4 regions of the Paenibacillus sp. Y859 genome follow, and region 3 is predicted to be linked to each of the others. Evidence: riboswitches for the same ligand, from Rfam matches in the RefSeq annotation. Region 3 holds a riboswitch; each other region holds the start of a gene.
The links. A riboswitch is a leader RNA that binds a small molecule or an ion and turns the genes downstream of it on or off. The one in region 3 is predicted to bind thiamine pyrophosphate.
Positions count from the first base shown of each region.

Region 1: another riboswitch for thiamine pyrophosphate. It lies ahead of AC1TO8_RS02885 (thiamine phosphate synthase); the one in region 3 lies ahead of AC1TO8_RS00315 (phosphomethylpyrimidine synthase ThiC).
Region 2: another riboswitch for thiamine pyrophosphate. It lies ahead of AC1TO8_RS12650 (ABC transporter substrate-binding protein); the one in region 3 lies ahead of AC1TO8_RS00315 (phosphomethylpyrimidine synthase ThiC).
Region 4: another riboswitch for thiamine pyrophosphate. It lies ahead of AC1TO8_RS04790 (ABC transporter ATP-binding protein); the one in region 3 lies ahead of AC1TO8_RS00315 (phosphomethylpyrimidine synthase ThiC).

Region 1 covers NZ_JBXCIZ010000001.1:553,612-555,810, forward strand. Annotated here, with positions in the region: gene thiO (glycine oxidase ThiO) at 1-185, opposite strand, end outside; gene AC1TO8_RS02885 (thiamine phosphate synthase) at 202-828, opposite strand; TPP riboswitch at 969-1,072, opposite strand; gene AC1TO8_RS02890 (immunity 53 family protein) at 1,193-1,480, opposite strand; gene AC1TO8_RS02895 (ribosomal maturation YjgA family protein) at 1,477-1,824, opposite strand; gene AC1TO8_RS02900 (AAC(3) family N-acetyltransferase) at 1,871-2,199, opposite strand, start outside.
Region 2 covers NZ_JBXCIZ010000005.1:13,399-15,597, forward strand. Annotated here, with positions in the region: gene AC1TO8_RS12650 (ABC transporter substrate-binding protein) at 1-905, opposite strand, end outside; TPP riboswitch at 1,006-1,117, opposite strand; gene AC1TO8_RS12655 (pyridoxamine 5'-phosphate oxidase family protein) at 1,264-1,683, shown strand; gene AC1TO8_RS12660 (glycoside hydrolase family 65 protein) at 1,740-2,199, opposite strand, start outside.
Region 3 covers NZ_JBXCIZ010000001.1:54,451-56,649, forward strand. Annotated here, with positions in the region: gene AC1TO8_RS00305 (hypothetical protein) at 1-185, opposite strand, end outside; partial or broken gene AC1TO8_RS00310 (CAP domain-containing protein) at 234-558, opposite strand; partial or broken gene AC1TO8_RS00315 (phosphomethylpyrimidine synthase ThiC) at 536-925, opposite strand; TPP riboswitch at 1,101-1,210, opposite strand; gene AC1TO8_RS00320 (O-antigen ligase family protein) at 1,293-2,199, opposite strand, start outside.
Region 4 covers NZ_JBXCIZ010000001.1:956,407-958,605, reverse strand. Annotated here, with positions in the region: gene AC1TO8_RS04795 (ABC transporter permease) at 1-685, opposite strand, end outside; gene AC1TO8_RS04790 (ABC transporter ATP-binding protein) at 666-1,448, opposite strand; TPP riboswitch at 1,561-1,664, opposite strand; gene AC1TO8_RS04785 (glycoside hydrolase family 9 protein) at 1,982-2,199, shown strand, end outside.

The DNA of each region.
Region 1 (2,199 bases), 500 kb from region 3:
AACATCGGGCCTGCTTCAGTGATCTCTGCCTGTACAGCAAGCATACCCGCTGCCGCACTCGAAGCTTGGCTACCCAAGCGATCTCGCTCTAATAAGATAACTTTCATTCCCCGCGCAGACATATAATAGGCAATTGAACTCCCAATAACACCGCCACCGATAATAATGACATCCAATTGTTTCATTCTAGTCAATAACCTCCTACTTTTTTTTAGCATAACCTTTCATATCCAATGCCTCTCGATAATTGTGTACTGCACTTAACGGATCATCTGCTGCAGTAATCCCTGATAATATTGCAATACCTGCTGCTCCAGTTGCGACAATCTGCTGCACATGATCGGGCTTAATACCTCCGATCGCAATAACTGGAATAGGAACACTTTTCACCACTTCCTTTAACTTCTTCGTTCCTCTAGCTTGCTGTCCGGGCTTAGAAGCTGTTGGGAAGATATGCCCAAACACTAGATAATCAGCTCCTTGCTCACTCATCTCCACTGCCTCTTGAACAGCGTGAACAGAACGTCCTATTCGCAATTCAGAGAAAGCTTTCCTCACTGCCTGCACTTCTAGGCTACGGTAGCTTAACTGGACTCCCCCAGTTCCAGCGGCATAAGCCACATCAACTCGGTCGTTTATGATCACTTTACTAAGGGGTACTCCACCTGCTCTTAAAGCCAATATCCCTGCCCAAAGTTCAGCTGCATGACTTGAGTTCTCCCTTATATGGAATGCTGTTACAAAAGGATGAATAAGTGTCGCAATCCTTGCAAAGTGTTCTAACTCAGACTGACCATTCGAGATCACATGTAATTCTCGTGCTGACATCGCACTCCCTCCCTATTTTCTCGTATGACGAATCTCAGATAAGATGGAACAGCGAAAAGGCCACCCTCTGCAATAGAAGGTGGCCTTTAACTATAGTCAAAAGAATGTAGACGTATATACGCATACAAAAATATCTTAACCAAAGCTCAAGCTCACTTCCCTACGCTGGTATAATCCAGATCAGGTTCAAAGGGTTTGGAATCACACATTCCGTCTCAGCCAAATAGCACCCCTAGTGATCTAACGTATTCAATTGGATACATACTAACACAATTATTGGAACTTTAGAATCTCTTTTTTTAGATTCTTTGAAATTGAGAACCCCACGAACTCCCCATTAAGATATTTTTATGGTATCTCTCTGCTAGCTTTCCGCCCATTCCTTAAAGATCTGTATCATCTCTTCTAAATTTCTCAATCCACCTGCACCTTCGAAATATCCATCCTTAATCCAACATCTCACCCAATCATGATCATCTCGATCAATAATAATTTCGTCTAACGTTTTTCCCTCTAATTCAGTCTCAAGTAAAGGTACCGTTAATCTCCATCCGGGAGTGTCTATCGATTCAATCTTCAAAATATGGGTCTGCTCCCACTCATCATCACAATAATTCTCATACCAACCTTCTAACCATTTCAGGTTGCTCATCTTCTTCCTCCTCGGTTAAACAAGTAATAATCCATAATACAAGAACAAGCGATCCCTGCCACATATCGGATTAAATCAATGACTAAGAAACCTTTTCCTAATATTAATGCTCCCAATAGTGTTGATCGTATTTCAATAATCCAATCCGCTTGATATAACTGACTGAATTCAATACTAAAGCTAAAGATTAAACTTAAACAAACAGACACAAGTAATCTTTGCTGTAAGAACAATATCCGACAACCGAAGTAAACCATACTTGCCCACAAAGCATCTCCGAAATGTCGTGATACAAATAAGGGTAATACATCTGAAAAGGTCCTCGAACAAATTCCTAAAGTCATTACTATAAAGAATAGAAATATGTATACTACTCTATTCTTCACTAACTTATCCAAATAACTGCTGCATATGCTCATTTAATGGTTCATTGTCCGAGAATAAATCGGGATACTCACGCAGCATTTCTGTAAGAACCTCAGTCATCTTGACCGTGTCACATACACGTACAACCGCATCACCCAATTGTCCGAAATACATCGCACCATGCTTCACCATCACGTCCTCAACCTTCCAGAAATACTCTGACCATGACTGTCCACAATGCCTACGGGATGGCACTTCAATCACGGTTCCATCAGCTAAGACGGTTTGCAACGGTTCAGGATCATCGGTCATTCTGCCTGGAATATCAACCCATTCCTCAATCCCATGCATGA
Region 2 (2,199 bases), on a different contig from region 3:
TCGACTTTTTGTTCACCCCAACGAGGGGCATCGTCTGTGTAACGTGGACTAAGCCACTTCTGACTTGCGAGAACAAGATCCTTATCTAACTCAGGAACTGCGTTACTAAGTATATTAGCAGCCTCTTCTGGTTTATCAATGGTTAGCTGATAGCCTTTCGTTGTTGCTCTGAGGAAAGCTTTGACTAATTCAGGATCATCCTTGATCTGCTTCTCATTCGTTACAATGACAGGCGTGTAATAGTCTAGTTCCGCAGCATAATCTTTAACATATAACATGTCGATTGGATCATTGCGGAGCTCTGCTTCAATACCTGTCCATGCATAGAAGATCCATGCGAAATCGATATCACGCTTAACCGCCGTGAAGAAATCGGCATCACCCATATTGATCATCTTAACCTTCTTAACATCCGCCTTTTCGTTCTCCATGATGGAGCCCATGATAGCCTCTTCTACAGGCGAACCCCAACCTCCATAACTTTTACCTTCAAAGTCCATGGGTGATTTAATGTTTCGATCTACGGGTGCGGCGAAACCGGACGTATTATGTTGAATGACTGCGGCAATAGAGACGAGCGGGACGTCCTGTGTTCTAGCTAGTGTCACACTTTCTTGATAGCTTATTCCAAAAGGTACGGCCCCTGAAGCGACCATCGTATCGGCTCCGCCTGCACCTGGTTGGACTATCTCAACATTAAGACCTTCTTCTTCATAATATCCTTGATCTTTCGCTACATATAGACCTGTATGATTAGTATTAGGAGTCCAGTCTAAGACAATTTTGACGTCTTGTAGTTTCTTACTAGTCTGTGCATTTTGTTCATTCTTATTTCCTCCACAACCCGCTATTACGAGTATTAGTAAGAATGTAAATAGTAACGACATTGCTCTTTTCTTGCTCATTCTGCTCTCTCCTCTATTGGACTGGTTGTTCCATGTCCTATTCGTATACAAAAAAGCGCCCCGTAATCGGGACGCATGTAGGCGCAAGATAGATATGGATATAATCATATCAGATACGTTCCTACGCTGGCATTATCCAGATCAGGTATAAGGGTCAGTGTCTAGTGGGACACAATCTCAGCCGGCCAATTCCAGCACCCCTGTACTTATGAAGTTAAGGCATTCTACGTCATTATAATCGACTATGCTGGGGGTGTCCAGCTAGGAATTGTTCAAATCTTGATTCGTATTTTAATAGGTGGGTACAATAAATCATATGGTTTAAGTACATTCAACAAGAGGAAGGGGAATACCATTCATGATGGACAACAAGATAATAGAGCAGGATATAACGAAGATCTTAGACAACAATAGGATTTGTTCTCTGGCAACTATTGAAGGCAATAAGCCAAAGCAGAGATATATGATGTTGTATAATGAAGGATTGAGCATTCATTTGGTAAGCGATCGGAGAACGCATAAGGTAGAGGAGTTGAAGGATAATCCAAACGTATCTTTGCTGATAGGATATGAAATCGGAGGGACTAAAGAGGTAGTTGAGATGGAAGGAACCTGTTCAATTAGCACAGATGATAGTTTGAAGCGAAAATGTTGGAATGATGATTTAAAGGAATGGTTTGACGGACCAAGTGACCCTAATTATGTCATTCTTGATATCCAACTCGCAGATATTCTGTATACGGATAAGGATGGAAAGCAAAGAAAGTGGATTGCCTGAAGTAGTAAAAGACCCCCACATCCGGGCTGCGGATTGTGGAGGTCTCTTCATATATATTATAGATCGACTTGGATATGACTCAATCCATTGACGGTGTAATCCTTACCGTAAACATTCACACTAGCAGGAACTTCCGTCTCATTCGTAACGGTCACATCATGCTCGCTAACGGTTACTTTTAGGAGCGAATGACGGAACATGACTTTGAACGAGAATGACTTCCAATGTCCAGGGTTGAATGGGTTTAAGTGTAGAACACCATTCCGTACACGCAATCCTCCAAATCCATGAACAACAGACATCCAAGTACCAGCCATGCTCGTCGTATGACAACCATCTTCGGTATCATTGTTATAATTGTCTAGATCTAAGCGAGAGGTACGAAGATACATTTCGTAGGCTTTCTCTTTATATCCTAGTTCGCAAGCAAGAATCGAATGCACACAAGGAGATAAGGAAGACTCATGCACGGTAAGAGGCTCATAGAAATCGAAGTTACGTTTCACCGTATCTAGA
Region 3 (2,199 bases):
ATATCACTTGCTTCTTCTGCCGTATAGCTTTGCACTTTTTCAGTTGTTTCAACGTGATATGTCTTTCCTGATAAGTTTGATACAACAATATAACAATCTTCATGGCTTTGAGCATCTACCGCAAGTAAATCGGTAGGGATTCCTGTTACGACAACCACTGCATTTTGAGCTCGTTCTTCTGTCAAGATGATATTCCCCTTCTGTGCCTATTTATAATAGATCATGATTTAATATCATAGCGGTGTAAAGAAATTCTGTGTGTAATATATATGATAATCACTCGAACTAATACCAAATGCAACACCTACACCCAACGTTTCAAAAGAGGACTTAAGTATATTGCTTCGATGTCCCGAAGAATTTAGCCAACCAGAGTACGCATATATCACTTTATTATAGCCTGCTGAAATAGTTACGCAACGCCATGTCTTGGCTATGATCTCTGGCTGCGTTCGCCGCAGTGTTATTCCATTCTAGAACATTCAGCCCGTTTCGTATACGTACAACATTCGTCAGATCAAATATTTGAATAGTTTCATTTATAAATGACGCTTCCACCCTCTTTAAATTCGTTCGCTTTATTCAATAGGCCATTTCTTATGGTATCCTGTTCCTCTTGTTCCTTCTGTCTAGTTGAATCTCGAATATCATGAGAAATTCGCATGCTACAGAACTTGGGTCCACACATGGAACAGAAATGTGCCGTTTTTGCTCCTTCCGCAGGCAGTGTCTCATCATGATACTCCAGAGCTCTCTCTGGATCGAGCGACAGATGGAACTGATCACGCCAGCGGAATTCGAACCGAGCTTTAGATAGTGCATTATCACGGTCCTGTGCTCCCTTATGCCCTTTAGCTAAATCAGCAGCTTCTTTAATCCACGATAATCGATTGGGATGCAATCCAACACGAATATCTGGACGAGACCCCATTACATACACTTTTTTACTTCCTGGAAAAGCTGATAGATTAACAGATTCTTTCTTCATTTCGCTTGTCATTTCATTTCCTCCTATAAGTAAGGTGATTTGATCAAGCGGAGCAAATTCTATTCAACAAGCAGAAAAAAGACCGCCTCAGAGAAAGAGGCAGTCTTAAATAGACAAATAGAACTCCATTTCCTCCGCTGGCATTACCCAGATCAGGTTTGACGGTCGATAGTTGATCACTATCCTCTCAGCCTGGCACACCAAGCTCCCGTTACGATGTAATTGTTAGTTAATGTATAACGAAGTAACAAGATAAAGCAATACTAAATTCCCAAATGACCATCTAGATACATTCAACAACCTTTTAAAGTTTAAGCTGTAAATCCGCGATTTCATCAATCTGTGCGGCTTCCGCAGGATCAGCCGCAATCAGACGGTCATAAACGACCTGATCTGGGACACTGTTATTCTTCTTTAGTGCAGCCAAATACCAACGAGCAATTTCACGGTTTGTTGCATTGGTATAATCTTCGCTCAAACCAATCTGTAGCGTAGCTATAGCCGCTTCCAATTGTTCAGACATAAATTGTATTTTTCCTGTATTCAGTGCTACAGCCGGAGCAACCGTAAGCGACCTTCCTTGCAGTTCTTCAGAAGACAGAGTCTTCAAATATTCCAAATCCGCCAGTACGTGGCTGTAGGCCTCAAGCCCAATGTTGAAATTAGCTTGCTTGTTAACACTGTCTTTCTGTGTGTGAGCCACCTGCCCCAGATCATAAGAGCGACTGATGAGAGCGCTGTACCAGTCCATCTCCCAGAGATTCTCGCTGTTTATGATATCTGCGTAATTCTCATTGAAGCCACGCTTCAATGTAGTAGCGGCCACTACAGGTTCTCCTAACATCAGCTGTATTTTACCCGTATTCAGAGCGATGGTCGGAGTGATGGAGAACGGACGTCCCTGCATCTGCTCCGGAGGGAGTGTCTTCAAATACTCCACACCGACCACAACCTGTTCGTATGTCTCGAGCCCTGTCTTGAAATACTCCTGTTTCAGAACATCATCCTTGAGGGTATGTGCCTGGTCTCCCATCGCAAATGAGTGTCTAATCAGTGCATCGTACCAATCAATATCCCAGACGAACTTGTTGGCATTGTCACGATAGACCGCCTGAGCAAGGTCACTTTGCCCTTTAAGATCATAGTAAGCTGCTAACTGCGTCAGCAACTGCTTGTTGTAAGGCTCGTCCTCAAGGGCACGCATCAGCACA
Region 4 (2,199 bases), 900 kb from region 3:
TGGACGCAAACATCTCATCTGTATGCATGTTGCTCGACATTCTTCGACTATAATAGCCTAGTCCCTTCGTACCTCCGAGCCATTCACCAATCGTAGCTCCAACGACACAATATACGATGGAGAGTTTCAGTCCCGAGAAGAAGGAAGGTAAGGCCATAGGCATCTCAATGGTGCGGAATAGTTCCCAGCGGTTGGCTCCCATCGTCATGAGTAACTCTGCATACTCGCGATCTCTCTTTTTTAGACCATCATAGGTGCTCACTACAATCGGGAAGAATGCAGTTAGGAAGACCACTGCTACTTTACTCCAAATCGTGTAACCGAACCACATAATGAAGATCGGTGAGAGTGCGATTAAGGGGATGGTCTGACTAATAATCATGAACGGATAGAGTGCTTTCTCAAGTGGACGTGAAATATGCATACCTATAGCTAGAATAACGCCCCCACTAACAGATAATATAAAACCCAACACAACTTCCTCTAACGTTGCGATTAAATGCCGACCGATCAATAGATGCCTATGTTCAAATAATGCCCGGGCAATCGAGGTCGGTGAGGGAATAATAAAGGAAGGTACCCAGCCTAAAGTGACAACCGATTCCCAAGCCAACAGGAGTAGTGTAAAAAGAATTACAAACCAACCATAATCATGTGCCCAGCGTTTAAAAAGGCGTATTCTCATGTAATCGTCGCTCCAAGTCTTGCCTCAATTGTATAAAGTGAGGGTCATAGTTCATCTCGTAGTGCCTTGGTCTAGGTAAATTAACGGTCATTTCTTCTATACCTTGAGGACTGTCATGGGACATGAGGTAGATGCGATCACTTAATAGAATGGCTTCTTCCAAATCATGTGTAATGAAAAGGACAGTCTTATGTAGATCATCCCAAAGCTCTAGTAACCAACGATGCATCTCTCTTTTGGTCATTGCGTCAAGTGCACCAAAGGGCTCATCTAATAACATCAGATCTTGCCCTGTTACGAGTGTTCTGAGAAAAGCGACACGTTGTCGCATTCCACCTGATAATTCATCCGGATAGGCATGTTCATATTTCCCTAGACCGAAACGTTCTAGAGTGAACTGAATATCTGCTGTGATCTTCTCTTTATTGCGCTGATCCAGTTCGCGATGAAGTTTTCGATTAAGCTCCCATGGGAGTAAACAATTGTCTAGAACGGTTCTCCAAGGCAGGAGTAGGTCCTTCTGGGGCATGTAAGCCACTGTCCCTAGACGATTGGATGTTCTTGTGCCATGTATATATATTTCTCCGTCCATAGGCTCTAACAGTCCTGCAATCAGCTTAAACAGAGTGCTCTTCCCAGAACCACTAGCTCCTATGACAGAAATGAATTCACCCGCTTGAACATTCATAGACAGTTCCTGAATAATAGGGGATTCGTTCGTACTTGCAAAAGAGTAAGTTAAATTTTGTAATGATAATATCACGGTGATCACCTCGCTCATTGTAAATAAATAAAGACCCAACCATTTCCGAAAGGAAATGAGTGGGTCAAAAAGTTCATTCAGGCAAATAGGTGTGCAAATAGTTGCATGAGTTGAAGATTTCGTTCCACTTCCCTCCGCTGGTATAATCCAGATCAGGTTCCAAGGGTCCGGAACTTCGCGTTCCATCTCAGTCGTTAGACTCCCCTAGTGAAAAACAAGGTCTTATTTAATTGATAACCTATTTAATATAACACAATTTACAAATAAGTATAGACTCTATTACATTGTAAAGCTAATTTAGAGTTTTGATGTGAAGATGTACAGAGCGGTTTATTGAATAAAAGAATAGAAAAATAATTATTTTATGTAAAATATAGTATTATTAAATTTATTATGGTATATTTTTTTTACAGGACCAGTGATGAGAGATCTGGGCGCCATGGACAGCGTGTCCTCAACTTTGTAGAAATGAAAGTGAGGTGAAGGCTGTTCTTTGTTATGCGAATTAGCAAATAAGGAGGATGAAATCTGACATGAATGTATGGATGAAGAAAAAAGGAATATTATTATTAAGTGTTATGATTGCGCTTACATTTAGTTGGGATGGGGTATCTCAATCTAAAGTGGCTGAAGCAGCTTCAACGGATTATAACTATGCTGAAGCTCTACAGAAATCAATATATTTCTATGAAACTCAACGCTCTGGTATTCTACCGGATAGTAATCGTGTGGAGTGGCGGGGAGATTCTGG